Regions from separate parts of the Comamonas sp. E6 genome, predicted to be linked through region 2. Evidence: predicted binding sites of a transcription regulator. Region 2 holds the regulator's gene; each other region holds the start of a gene.
What was found. Region 2 encodes sigma-54, which starts transcription at its own class of promoters, with help from an activator protein. Its sites were predicted from a motif close to TGGCANGNAANCTGCTTT; they were not measured.
Positions count from the first base shown of each region.

Region 1 (10,227 bases), on a different contig from region 2:
CTCTCACGCTGCGCGGTAGGAGGGAGTGCAGAGAGAACGACAAACCAGCGTCCCGGCATGAGAGCATGCCAAACTCCTGCGTCGTTCACCTCTCAGATTTCGCCCATGAGCCGTTCCGCCCGTCTGCTGCAATTGCTGGATACGCTGCGCCGCGCCCGTCAGCCGCAGACCGGGCCCGAGCTGGCCCAGGCGCTGGGCATCAGCCTGCGCACGCTGTATCGCGATATTGCCACCTTGCGCACCCAGGGCGCCGACATCCTGGGCGACCCCGGCATAGGCTTCGAGATGCGGCCCGGCTTTCTGCTGCCGCCGCTGATGTTCAACGCCGACGAGCTGGAGGCCCTGCTGCTGGGCGCTCGCTGGGCCAGCCTGCAGGCCGATCCGCAACTGGCCCAGGCTGCCACCGCCGCCATGGACCGCATACGCACAGCACTGCCGCTGGAGCTGCGCATCGCCGTCGATACCAGCGGCCTGCTGGTTCCCAATATGCAGACAGATCCGCCGGCCGAGCCCTGGCAGGCCGCGCTGCGCCGCGCCATCCGCGCCGAACACAAGGTCGTGCTGCATTACCGGGACCAGCATGGCGTGCCGAGCCAGCGCCGGGTCTGGCCGTTTGCCATGGCCTACTTCGAGCGCAGCCGCGTGGTCTCGGCATGGTGCGAGTTGCGCCAGGCCTTTCGTCACTTTCGCGCCGACCGCGTGGACGCGCTGGAGGATCTCGGAGAACGCTATCCGCAGCGACGTCAGGCACTGATACAGCGCTGGCTGGACGAAACCGGCTACACGCTGGATTGAGCGGCGCTGCTGACAGAAACTGTCAGCCCCCGCTCCTACATTGGCTGCATGGCGTTTTTGCCATGTCACAACAGCCCGCCAAGGAGAGCCGCAATGTCCACACCTCAGCAACCCAAGCTGCGCTTTTTCAGCAACCCCAGATCACGCGCCCGCATGGTGCGCTGGATGCTGGAGGAATGCGGCGCCGACTATGAAACCGTTGACCTGGAATTCGGACCCGAGATGAAGTCGCCCGAGTACCTGTCCATCAACCCCATGGGCAAGGTCCCGGCGCTGCAGCATGGCGATGCCGTGGTCACCGAGACCGGAGCCATCCTCGCCTATCTGGCCGAGCTTTTTCCCGAGAAACGACTGGCCCCGGCAATGGGCAGCCCGGAACGGGCCAGCTACTTTCGCTGGCTGTTCTTTGTCGCCGGGCCGGTGGAGGCCGTCACAACCGCCCGCAACGAAGGCTGGCTGCAATCGCAAACTCATCAGCAGGCCATAAGCGCGGGCTTTGGTCGCTTTGACGATGTGCTGAACACATTGCTGCATGCGGTGGCCGGCAAACGCTATGTCTGCGGCGACCACTTCACGGCCGCCGATCTGTATCTGGCCAGCTATATCGGCTGGAGCATGATGGACGGCAGCTTGCCCAGGCGGCCCGAATTCGAGGCCTATGCCACGCCGCTGCTGCAGCGTGCAGCCTCGGTGCGCGCCGACGAGATCGACGGCGATATGCAAGCCGCCGCCATGGCGCCAGTCGTTTAAGGTTTTGGCCCGCAGCGCTTGCCAGTCAAGCGCAGGGCCATCAAAACCTATAGCAAACCGCTGCAGACCACTCAGCGCGCCAAGTAACCGCCGTCGACCGGGTAATAAGCGCCCGTCACAAACGACGCGCGGTCACTGGCCAGCCAGGCCACCAGCTCGGCGATCTCCTCGGGCTGGCCCAGCCGTCCCATGGGGTGGGCCGCCACCAGCGCCGCATGCGTGGCCGGGTCCTGCTCCAGACCGCTGATCATGGGGGTCTGGACAAAGCCCGGCCCCACGGCATTGATTCGCACGCCCCGGGCCGAATATTCGAGCGCTGCCGCCTTGGTCAGGCCCAGCACGCCATGCTTGGCCGCCGTATAGGCCGCAGAGTTGGCAAAGCCCACGGCGCCGAGTATGGACGCCATATTGATGATGGAGCCGCCACCGCCTTGCAGCATGGCGGCAATCTGGTATTTGCAGGCATAGAAGACACCCGAGAGATTGACGCGCAGCACCTGCTCCCAGGCATCGAGTGGATAGTCGGCGGTTGGCGCGCTGGCTCCGCCGATGCCGGCGTTGTTGCAGGCCACGTCCAGCCTGCCGAAGTGGCGCATGGTCAGGGCCACCAGCGCTTCATGATCCGCCGGGCTGCCGGCGTCGGCGCGCAGATACAGTGCCTCTGCACCCAGCTCGCGCACCAGGGCCGCGCTCTCCTGGCCCTGCTCCTCGTTGAGGTCGGCCAGCACCACCCGCGCGCCTTCCCTGGCCCATGTCAGCGCCACACAACGGCCTATGCCGGATGCAGCCCCCGTCACCAATGCAACCTTGTCCTTGAGCATCGAAACCTCGCATTCTTGAATCGGCAGACCATTGTGCCGACCTCAGCCGCGGCAGTCCTGACCTGCGTCAAGCCGGGTTCGCTCTCTCAAACGCCGAAGTGCTGACATCATTAGTCGCTACTATCTGCACTAACTCCTCACCCGTCAGATCGATTCGCGCATGCCCGCCTTTACCTTTGAAGCCCTGGATGCCCAGGGCCAGACCCGCAAGGGCACCCTGGAAGCCGACAACGCCCGTGCCGCGCGCAGCCAGCTGCGCAGCCAGGCCCTGGTGCCGCTGCAGGTCGAGCCCGTCGCCGCAGGCAAGGGTCAGGGCCGCACCGGCGCTTCCGGATGGTTCACGCGCCCGGTCTTCAACTCCACCAGCCTCGCGGTATGGACCCGCCAGCTATCGGGCCTGGTCAGCTCCGGCCTGCCCATAGAACGCGCACTGGCTGCGCTGTCCGAGGAAGCCGAGGACGAACGCCAGCATCAGCTGGTCGCAGCGCTGAGGGCCGAGGTCAATGCCGGCTCCAGCTTTGCCAGGGCGCTGGAACAGCATCCACGCGAGTTTTCCGATATCTTTTGCGCCGTGATCGGCGCCGGCGAATCCAGCGGCAGCCTGGGTCCGGTGCTGGAAAACCTGGCCGACGACCTGGAGGCGCGCCAGGCCTTGCAGTCCAAGCTCATCGGCGCCTCGCTGTATCCAGCCATCGTGACGCTGGTGGCCATCGTCATCGTGATCTTTCTGGTCAGCTATGTGGTGCCGCAGGTGGCCGGCGTGTTTGCCGGCACCAAGCGTGCGCTGCCGTTTCTCACCGTGGTCATGCTCGGCATCAGCGACTTTGTGCGCCACTACGGCTGGCTCATGCTGGCCGTGCTGCTGCTGGCTGCCGTGGGCTTTCGGCTGGCGCTCAGGAACGAGGCGTTTCGCGAGCGCTTCGATGCCCAGTGGCTGCGCCTGCCGCTCATAGGCCGACTCTCGCGCAGCTATAACGCGGCGCGCTTTGCCGGCACGCTGGCCATGCTGGCCGGAGCGGGCGTGCCCATTCTCAAGGCCTTGCAGGCTGCGGCCGAGACGCTCAACAACCGCGCGCTGCGCGCCGATGCCATGGATGCGCTGGTGCTGGTGCGCGAAGGCGCGCCACTGGCCTCGGCCCTGGCTCAGAAGAAGCGCTTTCCGGGCCTGGTCGCCATGTTCGCCCGGCTGGGCGAGCAGACGGGCCAGCTGCCGCTGATGCTGCAGCGTGCCGCCACCCAGCTGTCCACCGAGGTCCAGCGCCGTGCCATGCACCTGGCCACGATCCTCGAGCCGCTGCTCATCGTCGTCATGGGGCTGGTGGTCATGCTCATCGTGCTGGCCGTGCTCATGCCCATCATCCAGCTCAACCAGTTCGTCAAATAGGCCGGCCGCGCCCGCAACGGTGCGGAAGCGCCCACTCCAGCCTGGCGCAATTCTTGCTTTCTTTTAGTGCATTGCGGGTTTTTTCCGCAATTTCGCACCAATAAATAGCAAATTTCAGCTGGAGCGTTTTCATGCAAGCACTAAAACAGGGCGCGGATGCCCTGTTCATTCTGATGGGCGCCGTCATGGTTCTTGCCATGCACGCCGGTTTCGCCTTCCTGGAGCTGGGCACCGTGCGCCGCAAGAACCAGGTCAATGCCCTGGTCAAGATCCTGGTCGACTTCTCGGTCTCCACCGTGGTCTATTTCGCGCTCGGCTATGGCGTGGCCTACGGCACGCACTTTTTCGTGGGTGCCGAGCAGCTGACGGCACTCAACGGCTACGGCCTGGTCAAGTTCTTCTTTCTGCTGACCTTCGCGGCCGCCATTCCCGCCATCATCTCGGGCGGCATTGCCGAACGCGCCAAGTTCTGGCCCCAGCTGATCGCCACGGCCATGATCGTGGGCCTGATCTACCCCTTCTTCGAGGGCATTGCCTGGAACCAGCATTTCGGCGTGCAGGCCTGGATCAAGGCGCTGACCGGCGCCGAGTTCCACGACTTTGCCGGCAGCGTGGTGGTCCACGCCGTGGGCGGCTGGATCGCTCTTGGCGCCGTGCTGCTGCTGGGTCCGCGCAGCAATCGCTACCGCCAGGGCGGAGCGATCGCCGCCACGCCCCCCTCCAGCATTCCCTTCCTGGCGCTGGGAGCCTGGATTCTGATCGTGGGCTGGTTCGGCTTCAATGTGATGAGTGCCCAGAGCCTGGACAAGATCTCCGGTCTGGTCGCCGTGAATTCGCTGATGGCCATGGTGGGCGGCACGCTGGCTGCCCTGGCCGTGGGCAAAAACGACCCGGGCTTTGTGCACAACGGCCCGCTGGCCGGTCTGGTTGCCGTCTGCGCGGGCTCGGATCTGATGCACCCTCTGGGGGCACTGGTCGTGGGGGCTGCCGCCGGCGCCATCTTTGTCTTCATGTTCACGCTGACGCAGAACAAATGGAAGATCGACGATGTGCTGGGCGTGTGGCCGCTGCACGGTCTGTGCGGCGCCTGGGGCGGCATTGCAGCCGGCATCTTCGGCACGCAGGCACTGGGCGGGCTTGGCGGCGTACATCCGCTGGCCCAGCTCATAGGCACGCTGATGGGCGTGGCCTGGGCAGCGCTCGGCGGCCTGCTGGTCTACGGTCTGCTCAAGAAAACCATGGGGCTGCGCCTGAGCCAGGAACAGGAATTCGACGGCGCCGATCTGTCCATACACCATATCAGTGCCACGCCAGAGCGCGAAGCCAACTGGTGAGGGCGCGGCGGCCTGCGTATCATCGGAGCTTGTCTGCACATCCGCTCAAAGCCGTACCGCCATGGCCATGACCCTGAACGACAAGCTCGTCGTCGCCATCTCCTCGCGAGCCCTGTTCGATTTCGAGGAGGAAAACCGCCTCTTCGAGGACAGCGACCCGGCGACCTATCTGCGCTTGCAGCGCGAGCGGCTGAACGTGCCTGCCGCGCCCGGCGTGGCCTTCTCGCTGGTCAAGAAGCTGCTGGCCTTCAACACCGAGGCACAGCAGCATGTGGAAGTGGTGCTGCTCTCGCGCAACGACCCCGTCAGCGGCATGCGCGTCTTCCGCTCGGCCCAGGCCCACGGCCTGCACTCCATACAGCGCGGCGTATTCACCCAGGGGCGCGACCCCTTCGGCTATCTGCGCCCGCTGGGAGCCCAGCTGTTTCTCTCGGCGAATGCCGATGACGTGACCCAGGCACTGCAGCTGGGCTACCCGGCCGCCCATGTGTTCACCGACTCCATGCGCGCCAGCAGCAGCCATCCGCGTGAAGTGCGCATCGCTTTCGACGGCGATGCCGTGCTGTTTTCCGACGAGGCCGAGCGCATCTTCCAGGCCCAGGGCCTGGAGGCTTTCCAGCAGCATGAGCTGGAGAAAGCCGCCCAGCCGCTGCCTGAAGGCCCTTTCAAGCCCCTGCTGGCCGCCCTGCACCGGCTGCAGCAGGCCGATGTAGCCGGCATGCGCGTGCGCACGGCCCTGGTCACGGCGCGCAGCGCCCCGGCCCATGAACGCGCGCTCAATACGCTGATGGACTGGAAGATCGATGTCGATGAAGCCATGTTCCTCGGCGGACTGGCCAAGGGCGGGTTTCTGCGCGAGTTCGAGCCCGATTTCTTCTTCGACGACCAGACCGGCCATGTACGCAATGCGGCCGGACATGTTCCCTCGGGCCATGTGCGCAGCGGCATTGCCCATGACAAGGCGGCGCTGCCTACGTAAAGCTTGGCAAAGTCCGGCAAGCGAATGCAAAACTTTGAAAGTGCGGCGGGACAGTGCTTGAGAATGCCGTCATGGCCCTCATCTGTACCGCTATGTCAAAAGCCAAGAACCACCCCATCGTCGCGCGCAGCAGCTCGGTCATGAAGACCGCCATGGGCGTGCTGCTGACCAGCGCCGTGCTGCTGCTGCCCACGGTGCGCGCCGAGGAAACTGCCGGCGACAAGATGGCGGAAAGACAGGGAACCCAGCTCTCCAAGGGCGAGATCAAGGCCCAGCAGCAGTTCAAGATGCTGGACTTCAACCAGGATGGCAAGCTCAGCCGCAAGGAAGTGGCCATCATCCCCAAGCTGGCCGCCGCCTTTGACGAAACCGACACCAACAAAGACGGCTTCGTCACCTATGAGGAAGTGCGCGCCTTTGCCGTCAAATACCGTGCAGCGCGTGAAAAGGCCAAGGCCGCGGAAGCCGTGGCAGCTGCATCAGCCAAGGACGATGCTCACAAATCAGAAGCTGACAGCGCTGATCCTGAAAGCAAATAAGATATAAAAATAGCTGAAGCGCTTGAATATCAAGCGCAATCAGCTCTCAAAATAAAAGCAATCGCTTACTTGGCGTTGCCGCTGCGCTTTATCCGGGGCTCGGAATAAGTCAGCGGCTCATTGCGCGCCGTCTGCTTGCTCTGCAGCAGATCTTCCGACTTGCTGGTTTCCTGCGCCTGCTCCACCGCCTGGGCGCTGGCGCGCCACATGGACTGGATGAACTCGATCAGCTGCTTGGAGATCGGCTCCTTGGGTGGCTCCTCGACCTCCTCCTTTTGCTTGACCTCCTCGGCCAGCGTCCAGTCTCGGTTCTCGGTATCGGGAGCCGAGGGCTTCTCGGGCTCGCGCACCGTGCGGCCCTCGCCGATCTTGTCCACCGACTCCGTCGCATTCACCGCATTCACGGGGCGCACCGGCGCGGCGCCAGAGGCGCCTGTGGAATACAAATCCGCACCCTGGGTACGCCAGGGCGTCTGTGTCCGGTCTAGAGGTGGAATTTGCATGGCTTGGCCCTCGGCAGTAAAAAGGTGCAGGCGGAAAATCAGCTATCTCGCCCTGTTATCGGCCACGCTTGAGAAAACTGTAGGATTATTTTCAATCCTATTTTAATAGCTATTAGTCTATATATATCAAGCACCACTGCGCAATTTGATACAAAAAAGGGCCTCGCGATTATGCGAAGCCCTTGAAATAGTCGCGCTGCGCAGCTTACAGAAAGCGCTCCAGCAGCTTGCGCGAATGCCGGTCCAGCTTGCTGCTGTCGGGAATCCGATATTGCACGCCATCCTGGCCCGTGATTTGCAGTCGGGTGCGCCCTGACAGCTTGCGGATGTCTTCCTCGGCCTTGAGCACCATCTGCGTCAGACCGCGATCCGTCTGCAGCTCCCAGGTGCTGGGGGTGGAGAAACTCGAGACCTTGAGAATGCGCTCTATGGTCGGCACGAACTCCCGCACTGCCAGGTCCTGCTCGATCAGCTGACGATGCTCGGGCTGCAGGTCTGCCATGCGGGCCACCCACAGCGCTTCCTTGCCATCGGAGGCGATCAGCGACAGCCCTTCGGCAGGCGCGGCAATCGGAAATGCGCGCACGGGAACGACGGCTTCGTAGACCAGGCCGTTGCCCAGGGTCAGCACCAGACGGCCATGGGCGTTGCGCTCCAGCTGCATGCCGCTCAAATTGGATTGGGGAGCTTCGATCATTGTGTTTCCTTGGTCTGCAGCTTGAGGCCGGCCGCTTGCGCATCCTCTTCGGCACGACGTGCCTGCGCGTCGTACAGGCGGAAGTAATGGCCCTTGAGATCCATCAGCTCGTCGTGCGGGCCGACTTCGACGATCTCACCACGATCCATGACCACCAGACGGTCGGCCTTGCGCAAGGTGGACAGGCGGTGGGCAATGGCGATCGTGGTGCGCCCCTGCACCAGATTGTCCAGCGCCTTCTGGATCTCCTTTTCGGTCTCGGTATCCACGGCCGAGGTGGCTTCGTCGAGGATCAGGATGCGCGGATCGATCAGCAGCGCACGCGCGATGGAGATACGCTGGCGCTCGCCACCCGACAGGCCCTGGCCGCGCTCGCCGACCAGGGAGTCATAGCCGTGGGGCAGGCGCAGGATGAACTCGTGGGCATGGGCGGCACGCGCCGCGGCCACGATTTCCTCGCGCGTGGCATCGGGCTTGCCGTAGGCGATGTTCTCGGCGATCGTGCCGAAGAACAGGAAGGGCTCCTGCAGCACCAGGCCGATATTGCTGCGGTAGTCGGACACGGACATGCGGCGCACGTCCACGCCGTCGAGCTGGATGGAGCCCTCGGAGACGTCGTAGAAACGGCAGATCAGGTTGACCAGGGTGCTCTTGCCCGAGCCGCTGTGGCCGACCAGTCCGATCATCTCGCCGGGCTTGATCTCCAGGTTCAGATGCTTGATGACGGCACGGCTGCCGTAGCGAAAGCCCACATCCTCCATGGTGATGGCACCCTTGGCCTTGCCGGGCAGCTTCACGGGGTTGCTGGGCTCGGGCACATTGCTGACATGGTCGAGGATGTCGAAGATGCGCTTGGCACCGGCTGCAGCCTTCTGCGTGACCGAGACAATGCGGCTCATCGAATCCAGGCGGGTATAGAAACGGCCGATATAGGCGATGAAGGCGGTCAGCACACCGACCGTGATGGAGCCGCCGGCCACCAGATAGATGCCGAAGCCCCAGACCACCAGAATGCCGACCTCGGTCAGCAGCGTCACCGTGGGGGTGAACAGCGACCAGGTCTTGTTGACCTTGTCGTTGGCCTGCAGATTGATCAGATTGGCGTCGGCAAAGCGGTCGGCTTCACGCTTTTCCTGGGCAAAGGCCTTGACCACGCGGATACCGGGAATGGTGTCGGCCAGCACATTGGTCACCTCGGACCAGACGCGGTCTATTTTCTCGAAGCCCGTGCGCAGACGATCGCGCACTGTATGGATCATCCAGGCGATGAAGGGCAGCGGCACCAGCGTGACCAGCGCCAGCCAGGGGTTGATGGAGAACAGGATGGCCGATGTCATCACGATCATCAGCACATCGGTTGCAAAATCAAGTGCGTTGAGCGACAGAAACAGATTGATGCGATCGGTTTCGGCACCGATACGCGCCATCAGATCCCCCGTGCGCTTGCTGCCGTAGTAATCCACAGACAGGTTCAGCAAGTGGTTGTAGGTGGTGGTGCGCAGATTGGAACCTATGCGCTCGGACACCTTGGCCAGCACGAAAGTACGTGCCCAGCCCAATGCCCAGGCCAGCAGCGCCGACAGCAGCAGCATGCCCAGATAGAAGAAAACCAGATCCCGGTCGATTTTTTCACCGTTCTGGAACGGAATCAGTATCTTGTCCATCAGCGGGATGGTCAGATAAGGCGCCACCAACTGGGCCGCCGTGGTGGCCAGGGTCAGCAAGAAGCCCAGCAGCAGCTGGCCCTGATAGGGTTTGGCAAAACGCCACAGGCGCAGCAGCACCCAGGTGGAGGTCTGGGGCGCCTGCTGGCGTGCGCAGGCCGGGCATTCCTCGGTATCGGGCGGCAGCACCGAGTGGCAGACCGGGCAATGCGGGACATCCTCATCGCTGACCGCGCTATAGGCCTCCTGACGGGCGATGCGCTCGCGCTGGCGGTCGAACTGCTGCATCAGCTGCAGCATGGAGGTCTGATGCTTCAGCGTGATCAGCCACTGTGCAAGACGCGCGCTCCTGTCATGCAGTTCCAGGTTGCCCACACCGCCATGATCCTGCAGGCGCAGGCTTTGATCTACCGCCAGGGCCCATTCACGCCACTGCTGTGTCTTGGGATCGCAGGCCAGCAGACGCTCCTGGGTCAGGGCCAGCAGGCCGCTGCCGAACTGCAAATCCGCACTCAGGTCAACCGGGACGACGGCTAATACGTTTTCATGTTCAGCGAGTCTTGCTCGCAGCTCGCCCCCCAGGGGGCTGGCGAAGACTGCCGAGGCGTCCACAGTATGGTGATGTTGCATGTTGAGTTATTTTTCTCCGCCGATGGCGGCTCCAAGAGTCATGCGGGCAACCGCATCGGCATGGTGAATATGGCTGCGCCTGACGTCCGATATATCCTGGTTAACGCGCGAACCTGCATTTAGGCTGACAA
Region 1 is NZ_BBXH01000005.1:170,367-180,593, reverse strand. It holds gene CSE6_RS01840 (YafY family protein) at 106-795, shown strand; gene CSE6_RS01835 (glutathione S-transferase family protein) at 889-1,545, shown strand; gene CSE6_RS01830 (SDR family NAD(P)-dependent oxidoreductase) at 1,617-2,366, opposite strand; gene gspF (type II secretion system inner membrane protein GspF) at 2,527-3,750, shown strand; gene CSE6_RS01820 (ammonium transporter) at 3,882-5,084, shown strand; gene CSE6_RS01815 (5'-nucleotidase) at 5,146-6,063, shown strand; gene CSE6_RS01810 (EF-hand domain-containing protein) at 6,135-6,602, shown strand; gene CSE6_RS01805 (hypothetical protein) at 6,668-7,105, opposite strand; gene CSE6_RS01800 (DUF1854 domain-containing protein) at 7,311-7,802, opposite strand; gene CSE6_RS01795 (ABC transporter ATP-binding protein) at 7,799-10,096, opposite strand.
Region 1: a site for sigma-54 is predicted at 3,793-3,810, ahead of CSE6_RS01820 (ammonium transporter). Genes of this name have one in related genera too.

Region 2 (10,227 bases):
GGCACCAAGGCCGGCAATATGGAGAATGTGCTGCGCGTGGTCAATGCGCTGGTCGCCTCCAGCCGCAAGGCCTGAGATCAGGCAGCAGACGCCAGTGACGTTTGACGCCCAACAAGCCCGCCGCCGTGCGGGCTTTTTTGTGGGTGTTTTTTACGCAAGTTGCAAAAAGGGAATGACTACAATGGATGCAAGAGTGCGACACGTGTCGCGTCTTTTGTGGCCTCGTGCCATCTTTCAAATGAGCGATAAGCCTTAGAGGTCTAAGCTCCATTGCTACTTAAAACGTAGCAATTTCAATCTGCAGCCGAATGGCTCAATTCGGCTGCAAGCCTTTCCCCACAAGGGAAGGGCAAGCATTTGCACGTCCTTTCCAAGGATTTGCGCGCCGTTTTGGCCCATTTTCGCCACAGAAGTGTGGTGAGGATGAGACACGTCTGAAATTTTCCACGAACATGGAAACGTCCCGACGTAAGGCTTCAGATACGGAAGGGCGCAAAGCTCTGATCTGCCTTGTCATACTTTTCAGAAATGGAATCGCTATGACTTTGTGTGTGACCACAAATAGCCTACGGTGATGTGCAAGACCAGTAATGGTCCTGTGCAGAGCTCACCCGACAACGTACCCCCGCATAGCGGCAGAAACCACTCGCGAGAGTGATTTCTGGAGGCTGCCAGCAGAAAGGCGGTTAAGGGGCCAGGCTAATTCCGCATGGGCAACGTAAAGTGAATCGTCGTTCGAACCTGGGTGACCATTGAGGGGCCAAATCTGCTGATAGGCCACGACCAAAAGGTACGCTGAAGGCTGTGTCTGTTCTTGCTAGACACACGTCACCAACATTCAGCCCCGGGATAGATGAGTCCTAAACGGATAGACAGGAAGCGGCGCAAGCCGCCAACGTCGGTAGATTAGGGAACGTGGTAAGCCCCACCGTCCGCCAGCACGCGCAAGCGCGATGGCAGGGAAGTCGTAAGGCGACCTGTTGGATGAGGGGGTATGGGATAGTGGAAAAAGCGAATGGCTGCCTGTAATGGGTGGCATAAGGCATTTGTCCTAACGCGAAAGCGTGCCCACTTCCACTTGGTGCAACCGTCGCTCGCGACTGTTGGTGTTCATTTCATAGCCCAAAAGGGACGCATAGCCTCCCTTTTGGGAAGTCACGCGTCCTCCAAAGGGTCAAACCTGAAAGAGGAAAGCATGAGAGAAACAACTGTCTCCAGTAGTTCTGCGTCCTCACGCGAACCGCAAGACTGGCACGCCATTGATTGGCACCGGGTCGAGCAGTTCGTGAGAACGACGCAGCAACGCATAGCGAAGGCTACGCTGGAGAAAGACTGGCGCAGGGTGAAAGCCTTGCAACGGTCTTTAATCCACTCGTTTTCCGCCAGGGCTCTGGCAGTAAGACGAGTTACCGAAAACCAAGGCAAGCGAACGGCAGGTGTCGATCGCCAGCTTTGGGATTCTCCTGCCCTGAAACGGGTGGCAATTGGTCGGTTGAAACAGCAACGGGGATATAGAGCTAAACCGCTTCGGCGGGTCTACATCCCGAAGTCCAACGGAAAGGAGCGCCCTCTGGGCATTCCCACGATGTTGGATCGGGCCATGCAGGCGCTACACCTGCTTGGACTGGAACCTGTGGCGGAAACCACGAGCGATCTGAACAGCTACGGCTTTAGGAGGAATCGCTCGACGGCGGATGCCATGGGCCAGATAGTCGTCTGCACATCCAAGAGAGACTCTGCTCAGTGGGTGCTGGAGGCGGATATCCAAGGCTGTTTCGACCATATCAACCATGAGTGGCTGGTACGTCACGTTCCTATGAACAAGACAATCTTGCTCAAATGGTTGAAAGCCGGGGTAGTCCACCAGGGCCGCCTATCGCCAACCACAGAAGGGACGCCACAAGGCGGCATCATCTCGCCAACATTGGCGAACATGTGTCTGAACGGGCTGGAATCGGGCTTGATCGCATACCTTCGGGGGCGGTTTGGCGTGAAAAAGGCCGCGAAACTGAAAGTCAACGTGATCCGGTACGCCGACGACTTTGTGATCACGGGTAGCTCTCAAGAGCTGCTCGGGACAGAGGTTAGGCCTTGGATAGAAGCATTCCTCGCACAACGGGGTCTGCGCCTATCACTGGAAAAGACGAAGGTCACACACATAGACACCGGTTTCGATTTCCTGGGGTGGAACTTTCGCAAATACAAAGGGAAGTTTCTCAACAAACCAAGCAAGAAGAACGCGCAAGCGCTCTATCGCAAGGTCAGTGAAATCGTGAAGTCACACGTATCCATGAAGCAGGAGGATCTCATAGCCAAACTGAACCCAATCCTTCGGGGATGGGCGCAGTACCACCAACCGGTGGTGGCGAAGGAAACCTTCAGTCGGATGGACAGCCTGATCTACTGGCGCCTAGTGCGCTGGACGAGAAGACGACATCCGAATAAGTCCCTCCTCTGGTGCAAAAGCCGTTACTGGCGGCGCATCAAGGACAGGGATGAGTTCGCAGCAACCGTGAAAACGGCAGACGGCTCACTCACGACCAAATTGTTGAAGCTTGCTGATACAAAGATCGTGAGGCACGAAAAGATCAGAGGGAGTTACAACCCCTTTGACCCGGCTGATGAGGTTTATGGCGAAGACTTGAGGACGAAGCGCATGTTGAAAAATATGTCGTACCAGTACGAAACGTCGATGCTCTACATCTCACAGAACGGACGTTGCGCACTATGTGCGGAACCGTTGGAAGAAGGGGAACGCTGGCACGACCACCACATTGTTTACAAGGTGGCGGGTGGATCAGACAAACTCTCCAATCGGGTGCTACTGCACCCCGTCTGTCACAGGCGGTTGCATGCACTGGGTTTACAGGTAGCGAAACCGGCCTCTCAAGGGCTTAGCGTTCAATCAGGAAAAAACAATCCATCCTAGAATGGAGAGTATTGAAGATTGAACTTGTTGTGCTTGAGCCGGATGCGGTGAAAGTCGCAAGTCCGGTTCTTAGGGGGGGATGGTTCAGCAATGAACTGTCCCTACCCTCCAACGTGCCTTCCATGAAAAAAACACTCCTACCTCTTGCGCTGGCCTGCGCCCTGGCAGCAGCGACCGGCATTGTCCATGCCGAAAAAGCCGACAGCGCCAAGCCCATGAATATCGAGGCGGATGCGTTGCGTCATGACGAGCTGCAGCAGACCAGTGTCTTTACTGGCAATGTGGTGATGACCAAGGGCTCCATCGTGCTGCGCGGTGCTCAGCTCGATGTGCGGCAGGACGCCGAGGGCTATCAGTACGGTGTGATCAAGGCCGAGGCCGGCAAGCGAGCGTTCTTCCGCCAGAAGCGCGATACCGTGGCCGGTCAGCCCGAGGAGTTCATCGAGGGCGAAGGCGAAGTCATCGAGTACGACGGCAAGGCCGATATCGTCAAGTTCATCCGTCGTGGCGAGATGCGCCGCTACCGTGGCGGTCAGCTCAGCGATCAGGTCACGGGCTCCATCATCGTCTACAACAACATCACCGACGTCTATACCGTCGATGGCCAGAAGACCAGCGGCGGCCTGCCTAGCTCCTCCGTGGGACAGGGCGGCCGTGTGCGCGCCATCATGGCGCCCAAGGACGGCACGCCGGGGGCACAGCCCAAGCCTGCAACACCTGCCACGCAGCTGCGCCAGAGCATGACGCTGGGCGGCGAGAAAGCCGACGAGAAGAAATGAGCGAGCCGACTTTCTCCAGCAGCCGCAGCGGCGAGTCCGACAGCCGCCTGGAGGCCAAACATCTGGCCAAGTCCTACGGCAGCCGCAAGGTGGTCAAGGATGTGTCCCTGTCCGTGCAAAAAGGCGAGGTCGTCGGTCTGCTCGGCCCTAATGGAGCGGGCAAGACCACATCGTTCTACATGATCGTGGGCCTGGTGCGCAGCGACGGCGGCGAGATCTTCATCGACGGCCAGCCGGTGGGCGGCATGCCGATTCACCAGCGTTCGCGCCTGGGCCTGTCCTATCTGCCCCAGGAAGCCTCCATCTTTCGCAAGCTCAGCGTGGAAGACAATGTGCGCGCCGTGCTGGAGCTGCAAAAGGACGAGCAGGGCAAGGCGCTGACGCGCGACGAGATCGAAAAGCGCCTCACGGGCCTGCTGCAGGAGCTGCGCGTCGAGCATCTGCGCCAGTCGCCGGCGCTGGCGCTGTCAGGCGGTGAGCGCCGTCGCGTGGAAATTGCCCGCGCCCTGGCCACGCAACCGCGCTTTATTTTGCTTGACGAGCCTTTTGCCGGCATCGACCCGATCGCGGTGATCGAGATCCAGCGCATCATCGGCTTCCTCAAGGAGCGCGGCATCGGCGTGCTGATCACCGACCATAATGTGCGCGAGACGCTGGGCATCTGCGACCACGCCTTCATCATCAGCGACGGTCATGTGCTGGCCGAAGGCACGCCCGAGGAGATCGTGGAGAACGCCGATGTGCGCCGCGTCTATCTGGGCGAACATTTCAGGATGTGATGACCGCCACGCTCCCTCACTTTGTGCGGTCGCTGCCCCCAGAAGGGGCCCTGACCGGCTGCGCCGGGGTTTGCCTTGAGGTGGCCCGGCGGCAAACCCGTAGCACTGCGCGCGTTTGCAATGATTGTCTGGGGGCCGCGCCTCGATGAAGCCAGGTCTCTCGCTACGCGTTTCGCAGCATTTATCGCTTACGCCGCAGCTGCAGCAATCCATTCAGCTGCTGCAGCTTTCCACCCTGGAGCTGGCGCAGGAAGTCGAGCAGATGCTGGTCGACAACCCTTTTCTGGAACGTGCGGGCGATGAGGCCGAAACTGCGGGAGATGCTCCTGTAGATGTAGCTAATAGCGCCGGTGAATACAGTACTTCAGATAGTATTCATGCTGAAAGAGATGCATCGCAAGCGCAACAAGCTACTGAAACGGTAGCGGAGACATCAAACCCCGAAACCCCTGAAACGCTGAACTGGGAGGCCGAGGGCCTGGACGGTCAGGACGGGGAATGGGGTGGCGAATCCAGTAGCGAGTGGGATACGCCCTCGGCCAGCAGCTCCACGCGCAACCGCGATGGCGATGACGAAACCGATGCCATCGATCTGGCGCGCGAGCACCAGAGCCTGACCGACTTTCTCCATCGTCAGGCGCTGAGCCTGCATCTGGGCGCGGCGGACATGGCGGCGCTGCGCTTTCTCATCGAGTCGCTCAGCGACGACGGCTATCTCGAGGATTCCCTGCAGGAGCTGGCGCAAAGCCTGGCCGGCGACGACCTGGAAGAGCGCGAGGAGCTGGAGCAGCACTTTGTCATTGCGCTGAAGCTGCTGCAAAGCCTGGAGCCCGTGGGCGTGGGAGCGCGTGATCTGGCCGAGTGCCTGCAGCTGCAGCTGCGCGACCTGATCCGCACCGCCGAGGATGAGGGCACGACCGAGGCGCATATGAACCGGCTGCTGCTGGCGCAGGCCATCTGCGCTCAGCCCATGGACCTGCTGGCGCGGCGCGATCTGCGCAAGCTCACCAGTCTGTGCGGTGCGCGCGAGGAGCAACTGCGCGAGGCCATGGCCCTGATCGCCAGACTGGAGCCGCGTCCGGGGCGCCGCTTTGTCGACGTGGAACGCCATATCGTGGTGCCCGATGTCATCGTGCGCCCGGTGCGGGCCGGCTCGGGCCGGGTGGACTTCTCCGTGCAGCTCAACCCCGAGGTCATGCCGCGTCTGCGCGTGCATGACATCTATGCCAGCGTACTGCGCCGCCACAAGAACAGCGACGGCCATGCGGCGCTGCAGCAGCAACTGCAGGAGGCGCGCTGGTTCATCAAGAACATCCAGCAGCGCTTCGACACCATCTTGCGGGTCTCCGAAGCCATCGTGGAGCGGCAGAAGAACTTCTTTGTGCATGGCGAGCTGGCCATGCGACCGCTGGTGCTGCGCGATATCGCCGACACGCTGGGCCTGCACGAGTCCACCATCAGCCGTGTGACCACCGCCAAGTACATGGCCACGCCCCAGGGCACCTTCGAGCTCAAGTACTTCTTCGGTTCGGGCCTGGGCACGGAAACCGGCGGCAGCGCCTCCAGCACGGCCGTGCGTGCGCTGATCAAGCAGTTTGTCGATGCCGAAGATGCCAAGAAGCCGCTGTCGGACGCCAAGCTGGCCGATATGCTCAAAGAGCAGGGCATCGAGTGCGCGCGCCGCACCGTCGCCAAATACCGCGAGCAGCTCAAGATACCGACGACCACGCTGCGCAAGGCGCTGTAGGGCACCGCAGAAACAAGAAAGCCGCTGATGCATCGCACAGCGGCTTTCTTGCTCTGTCTTTAGGGCGGGAGCCTTGATAAGGCATTCCTCAAGCAAGGGGCAGCGAGCAAGAGCTGCCCTTGCGGCGATGCTGCCGTCCCCCTTGGGGGCGCCCGGCCAGGGGAAGGCGCGTAGCGCCTCAGGGGGTTATCAAGAAACCAACCACCAGATAAACCAGACCAGCACGCCAATCATCAGGCCGAACTTGAGGATCTTGTAGAAGGTCGGATTCCAGTCGCGGAAGGCGCGGCGGTACTTGCCCGCATAGAACGAGATCTTGAACAGCTTGCTGATCATGCCGCGCGGATCGCCCTCGTTGTTGGGCGAGCTGGCGGCGGCCACCACGTTCTTGCCCAGCCAGTGATTGAGCCACTGGGCAAAGCCATTGGTCATGGGGCGCTCCACATCGCAGAACAGCACGATGCGGTTGCCTTCGCTGCGGTTCTCGGCCCAGTGCATAAAGGTCTCGTCGAAGATCACGCCTTCACCTTCACGCCAGCTATAGGGCTGGCCGTCGACCTCGATCATGCAGCGGTCGTCGTTGGGGGCCAGCACGGCCAGGTGATAGCGCAGCGAGCCTGCATAGGGGTCGCGGTGCAGATTGAGCTTGGCGCCGGGCGGCAGCTCGGCAAACATGGCGGCCTTGACGCTGGGAATCGATTTCACCAGGGCCGTGGTCTTGGGGCACAGCTCCATGGCCGAAGGGTGGGCATCGCCGTACCACTTGAGATAGAAGCGCTTCCAGCCGGTCTTGAAGAAGGAGTTGAAGCCTGCGTCATCGTTATTGGCGGCGGCCTTGATCTGCATGTTCTTTTGCAGATTGACGGCTTCCTCGCGGATTTCACGCCAGTTGGCCTGCAGCGGCGCCAGCTCGGGGAAGGTGCTGGTGGGCAGATAGGGCGTGCGCGGCACCTTGCTGAACATCAGCATGAAGACGTTGAACGGCGCTGTGAACGTGGAGTGGTCAAACAATTGCTTGACCACCTTGTGGCGCACCTTGCCGCGCAGATGCATGTACAGCCCGCAGCCAAAGAAAAGCAGCACCAGTGCCAGAACGATTATTTTTGCCATAAGGGCCAATTTTACCGGGGGCACCCCGGCGGCCACCATGGGGGCAGGTCAAACAGAACCGGGGTAGGGGAATATCAAAAGCAATAGCTGCCGGCGCTTGACGGCCAGGCGCGGCAGCCGGTCAGGATCAGATACTCAAGGCAGAGCCAGCACGGCGCAGTTGCACAGATCCGCGCTCTCGAACACCGTTGTGTCGCCCGCTTTGAGGCCCGGCACGGGGAATAGCCGCACCGTCAGCGGCTTGTTGAGGCGAAAAGCCATGGTGCCCGTATCGCGCATGACGGCGGCGATCTGCTCGGCGCTGCTATCGCCCGGCACAGGCACGGTATCGAGGCCGATGCCGCAGACGCTGCTGTAGGTCAGCAGGGCGCGGATATCGAATTCGTCATTCAGACTGGCCTGGGCCAGGCCTTGGTCCTCGGTCACGGCCAGCATCAGGCCGCTGAAGCCGATCTGCGTCACGCCGTTGACTGATTTGAAGACGCGGGTCAGCAGGGCCGAGGCTTCCACCGTGCCGCTGGCGCCGAAACAGGGCACGCCCAGCAGTTGGTAGACATCGACCATGGAGGCGCAGGACTTGGACGGCGCGGCCGAGGTGTCCATGCCCGCGATATGCCAGCTCTCGGCCAGTTTCACGCCGTCGGCACAGCGCTGGATGGCAGTGGCATGCTCGTTCAGAGTCTGGCTCAGGCGCTCGAATGCGAGCCTGAACCACGCCGCGTGATCGAGCTGCAGGCGCTGCTGCTGCAGCTCCTGCAGTTCAGCCACCATGAGGTCTGGCGTTTCCAGGCCCAGCACCAGGGCGCCGTGGTGCTGGCCGCGGTGGTAGCTGGCCGGGAAATAGGGAATGCCGGGCGCGCAGTTGAAGTTGACCGTGAAGTTGAAGTTGCCTTCGCCGCGTGGCGTGCTGCGCGCGATCTGCTGAATTGCCTGCACGCTATGGGCCAGCAAACCGGTCTGCAGAAAGCCATGTTCATCCAGATCGATGTTTACGCAGGCGTTGCACAGGTCGCCATAGGCGGCAATCAGCTGCGGCAGCAGGGCCACTTCCTGCGCATTGCGCGCCTCGCCCACGGCAAAGCGGATGCGGCGTTTGCCGGTGTTGATGGCCTTGAGCGTTTCGGCAATGCGCTGCAGGCCGGCTTGGGCGCTGTCTGCGCTGGAGACATCCAGATATTCGCCAAACGGGTTGCTCACGATGCGGATGGACTGCACCTGATAGCCCCGGGCCTCAATGGCATCGGCCACGGCATCGCATTGCTGCTTGGCCTGGGTCAGGTCGGCCTGCCACTGTGCCTCATCGGCGCTCAGGTTGACAAAGGCGGTGACGGTGCGCACGCGCACCAGCGGGTTGAAGCTGATATTCATAGCAGTATCCGTAGGCGGGAGAATGGCTGGCGGCCATTTTGCCTCTGAACACGCCGATTACAGCAGGCGCGTGCCCAGCGGCACCTCCTTGTCGGGCACGCACAGGGCCACGGCTCCCGTGGCATCGTGAAAACCGGTCACAAGACATTCGCTCATCAAGGGCCCAATCTGCTTCTTGGGAAAGTTGATCACGGCCACCACCAGCCGTCCTATCAGCTCCTCGGGTTGGTAATGCTCGGTGATCTGCGCGCTGGACTTGCGCTGGCCCAGCTCGGGACCCAGGTCCACCAGCAGCTTGTAGGCGGGCTTGCGGGCCTCGGCAAATACCTCGGCCTGCAGCACGCGGCCCACGCGCAGCTCCACCTTCATAAAGTCGTTCCAGCTGATTTCTTCCATGTCGTCATTGCTCCTTGGCCTGGCATCATGCCTCGGGCCCTGCGAGCATCTGTAGAGCAACGCTTGTCGTGCGCGGGCACCGGAAAAGGCCTAGCGCGTATGCTTATGCCCTGTAAAGCGCACAACAGGCTCCCGTGAGCGTCCGGCGCCTGCGCCGTTGCTGGCGCGCACTGATTTCTATGAACCAACTGCATTTGTTTCTGCCCTGCGCCGCCGGCGTCGAGGGCTTTCTGGCCGACGAGGTCCACGCCATCACCGGCGCCAGCGGGCAGGACCTGCTCGTGGGCCGGGGCGGCGTCATGCTGCGCGGCATGTGGCGCGATGCCATGCTGCTCAATCTGCACAGCCGTCTGGCTCAGCGCGTGCTGATCGAGCTGTCGCACACCATGTACCGCAGCGAGAACGATCTGTACCGTGCCGCCAGCGAGGTGGCCTGGGAGATCTGGTTCACGCCCAAGGAAACCTTCAAGATCGAAGTCACGGCCCAGCACAGCCCGCTGACCAGCCTGAACTTCGCGGCGCTCAAGGTCAAGGACGCGATCGCCGACCGTTTTCGCGCCAAGCGCAACGGCGTGCGCCCCAGCGTCGAGACCCATCACCCCGATGTGCGCGTGCACCTGCACCTGACGACCGACGGCGCCACCATCTATATCGACACCTCGGGCGAGGCGCTGTTCAAGCGCGGCTGGCGCGAAGACAAGGGCGATGCCCCGCTCAAGGAAACCCTGGCCGCGGCCATGATTGCTGCCTCGGGCTGGAACCCGCATGGCGACAATCCCCAGCCGCTGTACGACCCCTGCTGCGGCAGCGGTACCCTGGTGATCGAGGCCGCGCAGATCGCGCGCAAGATTCCAGCCGGCATTCTGCGTCGCTTTGCGTTCGAGAAGCTCGTGCCCTTCCAGCGTCATGTCTGGGAAGCCATGCTGGATGAGGCAGAGAGCCAGATCCTGCCCGAATCGCCGGTGGGCATTTACGGCTCTGACATCGCCTTCCGCATGGTGGACTTTGCCCAGCGCAATGCCGAGCGCGCGGGTGTGTCCGATACCGTCAGCCTGCGCGGCGGCGATGCCTTGCAGCGCATGCCGCCCAGCGAGCAGCCCGGCATGATGCTGCTGAACC
Region 2 is NZ_BBXH01000012.1:174,293-184,519, reverse strand. It holds gene CSE6_RS11900 (thiol:disulfide interchange protein DsbA/DsbL) at 1-75, shown strand, start outside; gene ltrA (group II intron reverse transcriptase/maturase) at 1,196-2,929, shown strand; gene lptA (lipopolysaccharide transport periplasmic protein LptA) at 3,052-3,708, shown strand; gene lptB (LPS export ABC transporter ATP-binding protein) at 3,705-4,487, shown strand; gene CSE6_RS11880 (RNA polymerase factor sigma-54) at 4,633-6,234, shown strand; gene CSE6_RS11875 (aspartyl/asparaginyl beta-hydroxylase domain-containing protein) at 6,424-7,344, opposite strand; gene CSE6_RS11870 (DUF711 family protein) at 7,480-8,712, opposite strand; gene CSE6_RS11865 (tRNA-binding protein) at 8,770-9,108, opposite strand; gene CSE6_RS11860 (class I SAM-dependent RNA methyltransferase) at 9,288-10,227, shown strand, end outside.

Region 3 (10,227 bases), on a different contig from region 2:
GCATCGCGGCCCTGGGCGGAGGCGTTGCCGTGCAGCACCGCATGGCCTACCAGGGCGAATACTTCGTCGAGCGCTATGGCGCGGCTGCGGCCGAAGCCACACCGCCTGTCAAGCGCATGCTGGAAAAAGGCGTGAACGTGTCTGCCGGCACCGACGCCACCCGCGTCGCCAGCTACAACCCCTGGGTCTCGCTGTCATGGCTCGTCACGGGCAAGACCGTGGGTGGCCTGCAGCTCACGCCTCAGCGCAATTGCCTCACCCGCGACCAGGCCTTGCGCATGTGGACCGAAAACGTCACCTGGTTCAGCAACGAACAGGGCAAGAAGGGCCGCATCCAGGTGGGCCAGCTGGCCGACCTCATCGTTCCTGATCGCGATTTCTTCGCCTGCCCCGAGTCCGACATCGCCGACACCTCGGCCCTGCTCACCGTGGTGGGCGGCAAGGTGGTCTACGGCGCTGGTGCCTTCGCCGACCTCGATGAGTCGGCCCCGCCCCTGGCCATGCCCGACTGGTCGCCCGTGCGCACCTTCAAGGGCTATGGCGCCTGGGGTGTGCAGGAGGCTGCGCCGCTGCAGTCCGTGATGCGCAACGCGGCAGCAAACTGCGGCTGCGCCATTAGCTGCAACATGCATGGCCATGCCCACGCCACGGCCTGGAGCAGCAAGCTGCCCGTGGCCGATCTCAAGGGCTTCTGGGGCGCCCTGGGCTGCGCCTGCTGGGCGGTGTGAGATGGGCGAGACGCTGCATGCCGCAGCCACCGCCCCCTGGGTGCAGCCGCTGGCCCTCGCCGGTTTCACGGTGCTGGCGGCCTTGCTGGCCGACCGCTTCCGGGCAGCGCCGCAGGCCGAGCGCCAGCGTGCTGCCAACGCATTTTTTGAACACTGGGGCCTGGTCGGCGGCATGTTGCTCGTCGCCTGGCACGATCTAGGAGACTCCCATGCCGGATAACCAAAAAACCGCCTCGGGCAGCTTCGCGCCCCTGGCCATTCCCGTCTTTGCAGTGCTGTGGGCCGCCACGGTGCTGGGCAATATCGGCAGCTTCATGCGCGATGTGGCCAGCGCCTGGATGGTGACCGAGCTCTCGTCCAGCCCCACGGCCGTGGCCCTGATCCAGACGGCGGCCACGCTGCCAGTCTTTCTGCTGGCCATCCCGGCCGGCGTGCTGTCCGACATCCTGGACCGCCGTCGTTTCCTCATCGGCGTGCAGGTGTTGCTGGGCGCCGTCAGCGGCACGCTGCTGGTGCTTGCCCAGACCAACACCCTCACGGTGGAATACCTGGTGGCTCTGACCTTTGTGGGCGGCATTGGCGCCGCCCTCATGGGACCGACCTGGCAGTCCATCGTGCCCGAGCTGGTGCCGCGCAGCGAACTCAAGAGCGCCGTGGCCCTGAACTCCCTGGGCATCAACATCGCCCGTGCCATCGGCCCGGCTGCCGGCGGCCTGCTGCTGGCCAGCTTCGGCGCCGCGGCGGCCTACGGCCTTGATGTGCTGAGCTATGTGTTCGTGATCGCCGCCCTCATCTGGTGGAAGCGTCCCAAGGCCGAGGCTTCGGCACTCAACGAGCAGTTCTTCGGCGCCTTCCGGGCCGGTGTGCGCTATGCCCGTGCCAGCCGCGAGCTGCATGTGGTGTTGCTGCGCGCCGCTGTGTTTTTCCTGTTCGCCAGCTCGGTCTGGGCCCTGCTGCCCCTGGTGGCGCGGCGCATGCTGGGCGGCACGGCCGGCTTTTATGGCGTGATGCTGGGCGCTGTGGGCGCCGGAGCCATCCTGGGCGCCGTGCTGCTGCCCAAGCTGCGCAAGCGTCTCGATACCGACGGTCTGGTGTTGCTGGCTTCTGTGGTTACGGCCTTGGTCATGGGCATGCTGACCCTTGCGCCGCCCCAGTGGGCTGCCGTGGCGCTGATGCTGGTGCTGGGCCTGGGCTGGATTGTTGCGCTGACCACACTCAACGGTGTGGCCCAGGCGGTGCTGCCCAACTGGGTGCGCGGCCGGGGTCTTGCCATCTACCTGATGGTATTCAACGGTGCCATGGCCCTTGGCAGCCTGGGCTGGGGCCTGATTGCCGGCCAGCTGGGCCTGCCGGTCACGCTGCTGATCGGAGCCCTGGGTCTGGTGCTGGTGTCCCTGGTCTTTCACCGCGTCAAGCTGCCAGCTGGTGAGGCGGATCTGCAACCGTCCAACCACTGGCCCGAGCCCCTGCTGGCAGAACCCGTGGCTCATGATCGTGGCCCGGTCATGATTCAGATCGAATACCGCATTGCCCACGAAGATTTGGCCGCTTTTTTCCAGGCCATGCAGCAAGTGGCCCAGGAGCGCCGTCGCGATGGGGCTTATGCCTGGGGCGTGGCCGAACACACCGGCGAGCCCGGTCGAGTGATTGAGTGGTTCCTGGTTGAATCCTGGGCTGAGCACTTGCGCCAGCATGGTCGTGTGTCCAAGGCCGATGCCGATCTGCAGGCCGCCGCTTTGCGCTACCACCAGGGGCCGGACAGGCCCGTGGTTCACCATTTCCTGGCCCTGGATGCGCGCAGCGCCCAGCAGGGAACGGGTTCTCCCGCCCACTGAGCGGCGCTGGAATCGGCATTCATCGCTGACGGGGCAGGCGATGAATGCGACCCGGTTTATTTTTCCAGGGGCTGGAGCAGAGGTCGGTGCATCACTTACTTGGCGGGCTTGGCGGCACGCACTGCCACGACCTCGATTTCCACATACCAGGCCGGGTTGGCCAGGGCTGCAATCTGGAAGGCCGAGCGTGCGGGCAGGTTGGGCTGGGCAGCCGTGCCAAAGAACTGGGTGTAGCCACGCATGAAGCCGGCAAAGTCCATCTTGTTGCCCTTGGCGGGGTCGGCCACCAGGAAGACCTGCATCTTCACCACATCGCTCATGCCGAGATTCATGCTCTTGAGCTGCTCTTCCAGGCCCTTGAGGATGGCCACGGTCTGGCCTTCAGTGTCGCCGCCATAGGCAGCAGGATCAGTGGCGGGCTTGGATTTGTCCACCACGGGCGGCACCTTGCCCGAGAGGTAGACGGTGCGGGCATCGGTGGGAATTTCCACGGCTGCGGCGATGGGGAAGGTCGAGCCCGGTGTCTTGTAACGCAGGACATCGCCACCGCCGGAGGTGGTGGCTGCGCAGCCGGTGAGCAGGACTGCAGCGCCCAGCAGGGCGGCGGTGGTGGCGGTCTTGAAGATGGATGGAACGTTCATGTGATCTCCTGAATGGATTTATGGGGTGACGCGAAAGGGTTTGACGTCGGCGGCAGACAGCTTGTCCGGGTACTGATTGCCGAAGTTGCTGCGCACATAGTTCACGACGTCGGCAATCTGCTCGTCGGACAGCTTGCTGGCAAAGGATGGCATGCCGTGCAGGCCGTTCATGACGACCGAGGTCGGGTAGGCGGCGGCTGCCAGCTTGGGGTTGGAGGCCAGCGCGGGATAGAAGCCGGCGCCCTTGGCGCCTTCGCCCTTGACCATGTGGCATCCCTGGCAGATGGCCTGGTACAGGGTCTCTCCGCCGCTCTGGCTGAAGCGTGGACGGACCGCAGAGAAGTTCTGCATCAGCGCCTGGGTATCGGCGGGCGAGATGGAAAGAACGGCGGCAGACTGCAGCGTTTGCAGGTTTTTCACATCCTGGGTTTTCATGCCCTGTGATTGGGCCAGGACGGCGCCGGAGAGACCCAGGGCCAGGGCGAAAGCGGAGCAAAGACGGTGCAATGTGTGCATGGTGAAGTTCCTTGTTGCAGACATGGGCGATCAGAGGCTGGAGGCCTTGGCGTGCAGACGCTGGATGGCGTCCAGCGAAGACAGCACGGCACCTTCCTGCCAGGCGGGGATGTACGAGACATGCTCGCCCGCGAGCACTAGGCGACCGTCGATCTGGGCCAGATCCTTGTAGTGCTGCTCGCGCAGCGCATCGGTCCAGTTGCCGAAGCAGCCGTTGATCCAGGGCATGCGATGCCAGGCTACCGACACACCGTTGAGGAACTCCTGCTTGTACTGCGGATGAATCTGCGCGCCGTACTCCAGCGCCAGACGAATGCGCTCGGCCGGCTTGAGCGAGGAGAAGCGGTAGCTGTTGGAGTTCTCGAAGGCATAGGCGCCCAGCAGCACGGCGGGGCCGTTGCCCATATAGCCGGTGGAGGGGTAGGAGATCTGCTGAATCGGCAGATCGGTGTAGCTGATGCCGCCGTAGATGCGCTCGTCCTCTTCCCAGAAGCGGCGCTTGAACTCCAGACCGACCTTCATGGAGCTGCCGTAGGGCACGGCAGCAATCGCGTTTTGCATGGCGCTGCTGGCCTGCACTTCGATCTGGCTCAGGATGGACAGCGGAATCGTGCACACGCACCAGTCGGCGCGGGCCTGCAGTGTGGCGCCGGGCTTGAGGGCGTCTACATAGTCCACGGTCACGCCCTTGTCGTTCTGGGCGATCCTGGTGACCTTGGCGTTGTAGCGTATGGCCGAGCCCAGATCGCGCGCCATGGCCTGGGCCAGCATGTCCATGCCGCCTTCGGGCTGGAAGATGGCGCTGTGGAATTCGTAGATATTACCAACGCCCATCTGGCGCCACAAATTGGATTCGAGCAGCTCGTGCAGGTCCATGGGCGTCGACGGTTTGGCCTGCGCCATCAGGCCGCCGCCGGGGTCGATGTCGTAGCCACGGAAATCGCTGACCGCATTGCTGGCGCGGTAGCGGTACTCCTTGTCCAGCACGCCCCAGGCCTTGAGGCTCTCCAGCAGGCGTTCCTTGTCTTCCCGGCTGACGCTCTGGTCCAGCGCGCCCTGATTGGTAGCCTTGGCGAGCAGCTCGGCCACATGACCGTAGACATCGGTCTGCACATGGCGAAAGCGCTGGGGCTTGCCGGCCAGGGCCTTGCTGTTGTGCAGATAGGCGTTGTAGTTGACTTGGTTGAAGGCTTCGAGCTTGATGCCGAAGCGCTTGTAGTAGTCCAGCATCGCATGGTGGTGGTAGGGCACGCGCCAGGGGCCGGGGTTGAAGTAGTTGCCCTTGGCAAAGCCCACTTTCTGGCGTGTACCGTCGAGTTCGCTGAACTCATCGCCGCCGCGCAGCGTCCAGCAGCGGCCGCCGGCGCGACTCTGGTATTCAAGCAACTGCACCTTGTAGCCCGCCGCGCGCAACTCGTGGGCTGCCACCATGCCTGCCAGGCCCGCGCCCAGCACCAGAACCGACGCGCCATGTCTGGCGTTGCCGAGCTTGACCGGACCGCTGTAATGCGACTCGGCGGCGTAGCCCAGTGAACTCATGGCTTGGTACATGGCACTGCCGCCCGCGACCTTTCCGATCATCGAGAGCAGTTGTCTGCGACTGACATGCTTGCTTGGCTCTGGCATCTGAAATTCCTTTGCTGTTGTGTATTCCGCTGTCCATCCGGGGTTGCGGGGCAAGGGTTTTCAGCAAGAGCTGTGCCAGGTCAGAGGGCTCAAGGCATTAGTTCAATGAAATCAGTTACTTGTTATGGAATTCAGATCAATTTGCGCTCAATCCTTTTAACGCTTGTGGTGCATGCTCACTAATTTGAAGCGTCAGTGGCCAAATTGGTGCAACGGAGTCACACAATAAGCTGCAAAAAAAGCGTAGCGGCTGTGACAGCGGATACGCCTTGAGTGTGGGAGCGGAACTACGGTGCTGCCGGGCTCAGAGCTCGCTGGGAGGCTCGCAGGCCTTACTGACCATGACACGATTGCGTCCACCCCGCTTGGCGGCATAGAGCATGGCATCGGCCTGCTGGAAGACGGCCTTGATATCGGGATCGCTGTCGGGCCAGTGGGCCACGCCCAGCGAGATGGTGATATGGCCCACGGGCGGTATCTCCATTTTCTCGACCAGCTGACGCAGGCGCTCGGCGGCATGGGCGGCGGCCTCCAGCCCCGTGCCGGGCAGCAGCAGCAGAAACTCCTCGCCACCCACGCGGCAGGGCAGGTCATCGACACGCGAGACCTCGCGCATGGTGCGTGCGAGCTGTCTGAGTACCTCGTCGCCTGTGTCGTGGCCAAAACCGTCGTTGATATGCTTGAAGTGGTCGATGTCGATGGCAATCACCGAGAACGGCAGCGCTTGCGTCTGAAAGGCGCTGATGGCTGCCTCCAGATGGCGGCGATTGCCCAGCCCGGTCAACGGATCGGTGTTCACGTCCTCGCGCAGCTTGGTGATATTGCGTTGCAGCAGGCCCAGGCCCTTGAGCATGGCTTTCTTGAGTTCGTAGGACTCGAAGTACCAGGACTTGACGGCCTGGATGTTCTGCGCCGTCTCGGGCTTGTCCATATCGTGAGCGCCATTGGCGAGCTGGCGCAGCGGGCTGGCAATGCGGCGCGCGCTCCACCAGATGACCACCAGCATCAGCAGGGCGATGGGCAGGGTCTTGTAGAGCACGGAGCGCATCAGCTTGTTGAGCGGGGCCAGCGTGGCCGCCTTGGGGCGCTGGGCCACAATGCCCCATCCCGAGGCATGGATGACGGCATAGCCGGCCAGCATTTCCACTCCCTTGCTGTTGACGACTGGCGCCGTACCCGACTCGCCTCGGATCACGGCGTTGATGACATCGTTGTTGATCACCTGATCGCCGATACGGTGGTTGTCGGGGTGATAGATGATGTGCTTGTTCTGGTCCACCACATAGACATAGGTGCCATCCTGGTAGAAGTGCGAGCCCAGCAGGGTGTCGAGGATGCTGTCTTCCTTGAGGTAGATGCTGCCGCCTACCGCTCCCAGGAATTCGCCCTGAGGGTCGAAAATGGGCTGAGAGACAAAGACGATGTAGTTGCCGGCCGTGGACATATAGGGCTGGCTGATGACGGGCCCGCGAGTGCTCAATGTCTGTGTCACTCCGGCGCTTTGCAGCGTCTTGCCCTTGATCTGCAGGGTTTCGGGCGATGTCGCCAGCACATAGCCCGTTGGGTCGATGATGGTGACGGAGTTGAAGCTCTTGGTTTGCAGGCGCAGACGTGTGGCCTCCTTGGCCAGATAGTCCACGTCATCCATGTGCGCGCCCATCAGATTGGCGCTGTATTCCAGCTGCTGCAGGGCGGACTGCAGAAAATCATCCGTGCTCTGCGCCAGCTTGGTCGCATAGGCATGGTGACCTTCAAGCGTGTTGTCTATCAGCTGCTGGCGCTGCACCAGATAGCCGGCATAGAAGGTGTTGAGAAACGGGATCAGCGCGCTGCAGATGGTCAGGACCAGGATCAGTCGACGCAAATCAAGCCGGTTAGGCGCAAGCCGGCGGTGCCAGGGGAGAGATTTCTTCACAGATGATGTCGCGAGAGCAGGGCGGCTCTGCGCTGTACCTGTGTGCTCTGACAGGCTCAGACCCCGGCCGCATATTCATTGAGTGCCTGCATTATGGTTGCTCGCGCCGTGGCCCTGCTCATGGTCAACCACAATGCAGCCGCGTCAGGCTGACAACTCCTTGAACTTTTCCACCTGTACCGCGCAGTCGTAGAAGCAGGGCGCCCGGCCAATATCGGTGAGCTGCTGATGCGTCAGCTCGTTCACATTCGTGCCGTTGGCTCCCTGCTTGCGCCACCAGATGCCCAGGCCCACCACCACGCCGGTGCGAGCGCGGCCGTTGACGGCGACGTGGCAGACATGCTCGCCGCGCTGGTTGAAGACGCGTAACCGGTCACCGTCGGCAATGCCGCGCGCAGCTGCGTCATCGGGGTGCATCTCCAGCAGTGGACGCTCTTCCATGCGGGCCAGACTGGCCACATTGGCAAAGCTGCTGTTGAGGAAGTTGCGTGCCGGCGGCGAGATCATGGCCAGCGGGTAGGCGGCCGTGGGCGGCTCGTAATTGGGCAGGTAGTCGGGCAGGGTGTTGATGCCCAGCCGCGCCAGGGCGGGGTTGTCGAATTCGCATTTGCCCGAAGGCGTGGCAAAGCCACCTTCGGCAAACGGCGCATCGGGCAGCGGGATATGGGCAAAGCCCTGTTGCAGAAGATCGTCGAAATCAATGGCTGTCTGTGCTAGCGCTGCGCGGCACAGCGCTTCGTCGGAATCAGAGAAGCAGGCTGCGGCAAAAGCGGGGTCCAGCCTGGCCATATGCATGGCCAGATCGCGAAAGATCTGCGCGTTGCTGCGCGCCTGGCCTTGGGGCTCGATCGCGGGGCGATTCAGCAGCACATCGGTATGGCCGTAGCTGCCGTGGATGTCCCAATGCTCTAGCTGCGTGGTGGCGGGCAGCACATAGTCGGCATGGTCTGCGGTGTCGGTGAGGAAATGCTCAAGCACCACGGTGAACAGATCTTCGCGCGCAAAGCCCGCAGCCACCTTGGCCGACTCTGGCGCCACCGCCACGGGATTGCTGTTATAGACCACGACGGCTTCCACCTTGGGGCCGAAGCCGGCATCGCCCTCATGCAGCAGCACATCGCCAATCTGGCTCATGTTCAGCGTGCGTGGGCGACGCTCGCCCAGCAACTGCGGCATTTGCAGATCTGCGCGCTTGAACGGCGAGACCCCCGAGGCGGACAGCAGCAGCCCGCCAGCGCGGTGGCGCCAGGCGCCGACAAGAGCCGGCAGGCAGGCCACGGCGCGCACGGCATTGCCGCCGCCGCGCGCGCGCTGCATACCGTAATTGAGGCGGATGGCCGCAGGCCTGGTCGTGCCGTAATCGCGGGCCAGGGACTGAATCTGTTCCACGCTCAGGCCACAGACACTGGCGGCGCGCTCGGGCGGCCATTGCAATGCTCTGGCCCTGAGTGCCTCCCAGCCCTGAGTGTGTTGGGCGATGTAGTCATGGTCCAGCCAGTCGTGCACGATCAGCTCGTGCATCAGCGCCAATGCCAGTGCCGCATCGGTGCCGGGCAGCAGTTGCAGATGCTCGTGGCATTTGTCGGCGGTCTCGCTCTTGCGCGGGTCTATGCAGATCAGCTTGGCGCCCTGGCGCTTGGCTTCCTGCGCATAGCGCCAGAAATGAAGATTGCTGGCGATGCTGTTGCTGCCCCAGATCAGGATCAGCTTGCTTTCGGCAAAGAACTCCACACGCATGCCCAGCTTGCCGCCATAGGTAGCGGTCAGCGCCTCGCTACCGGCACTGGCGCAGATGGTGCGATCCAGCAGGCTGGAGCCCAGCTGGTGGAAAAAGCGCCGGTCCATGCTTTCGGCCTGTACCAGGCCCATGGTGCCGGCATAGCTGTAGGGCAGTATGGCTTCGGGCGCGCGCCGGGCAATACCGTGCAGGCGCTGGGCAATATCGCTCAGGGCCTCGTCCCAGCTCACGGGGGAGAAATGGCCGCTGCCTTTGGGGCCGCTGCGTTTGAGAGGCTGCAGAACTCGCCCGGCGTGGTAGGTGCGTTCGGTGTACTTGCTGACCTTGGCGCAGAGCACGCCGCCCGTGTGAGCGTGTTCTGCATTGCCTTGCACCTTGGTGGCCGTGCCATCGACCACCGTGGTGAGCAGGGCGCAGGTGTCCGGGCAGTCATGCGGGCAGGCACCGCGTACTTGAACGATATGAGGCATGTCGTGGGCTCGAAAATCTGGATCGGTTTGCGTCTGAAGACCGTTTTGTGGGCCTATTATGCGGCGCGCATCCATGTCAAAAAACCTGAGATGCAAGACCCCAGAAACGGGCCGATCCAGCCCGTAGCAATGAGTAGCCCGTAGAGAGAGATCAAGAGCAATGCAGTACAAGCGAGTGGAGTGGAACCGTCGTCAATTCATGACTGCTGGCGCAGCTGTGGCAGCCGGGAGCTGGATCGGCGCAAGTCATTCCCAGGATTCGAGCGGGCCGATTGTGCTTGGGCAGTCCTGCGCGCTGAGCGGCCCCTCGGCACAGCTGGGTATGCAGTTTGTGCAGGGCGCCAAGCTGTATTTCGATCAGCTCAATGCCCAGGGCGGCATCGGCCGCCGCCAGGTGGAGCTGCGCACGCTGGACGATGGCTATGAGCCAGAGCGCTGCGTGGCCAATACCCAGAAATTCATTGCCGATGATGTGATGGCCTTGTTTGGCTATCTGGGCACGCCCACCAGCATGGCCGCACTGCCTTTGCTGCAGAAAGCCAGGCTGCCGCTGATTGCTCCACTGACGGGGGGCGCCGGCCTGCGCGACCCCAAGCTGGCGCAGGCGGTCTTCAATCTGCGTGCCTCCTATGCCGATGAGACCGCGCTCATGGTCAGACAGCTGGTTTCTTTGGGCCTCAAGAAGATCGCGGTGTTTCATCAGAACGACGCCTATGGTCAGTCAGGTCTCGAGGGGGTGATGCAGGCGCTGCAAGGCC
Region 3 is NZ_BBXH01000030.1:49,523-59,749, reverse strand. It holds gene CSE6_RS22660 (amidohydrolase) at 1-728, shown strand, start outside; gene CSE6_RS22655 (hypothetical protein) at 730-948, shown strand; gene CSE6_RS22650 (MFS transporter) at 938-2,563, shown strand; gene CSE6_RS22645 (RidA family protein) at 2,659-3,204, opposite strand; gene CSE6_RS22640 (cytochrome c) at 3,223-3,720, opposite strand; gene CSE6_RS22635 (flavin monoamine oxidase family protein) at 3,751-5,346, opposite strand; gene CSE6_RS22630 (sensor domain-containing diguanylate cyclase) at 5,651-7,210, opposite strand; gene CSE6_RS22625 (molybdopterin-dependent oxidoreductase) at 7,406-9,469, opposite strand; gene CSE6_RS22620 (ABC transporter substrate-binding protein) at 9,630-10,227, shown strand, end outside.
Region 3: a site for sigma-54 is predicted at 5,407-5,424, ahead of CSE6_RS22635 (flavin monoamine oxidase family protein). Genes of this name have one in related genera too.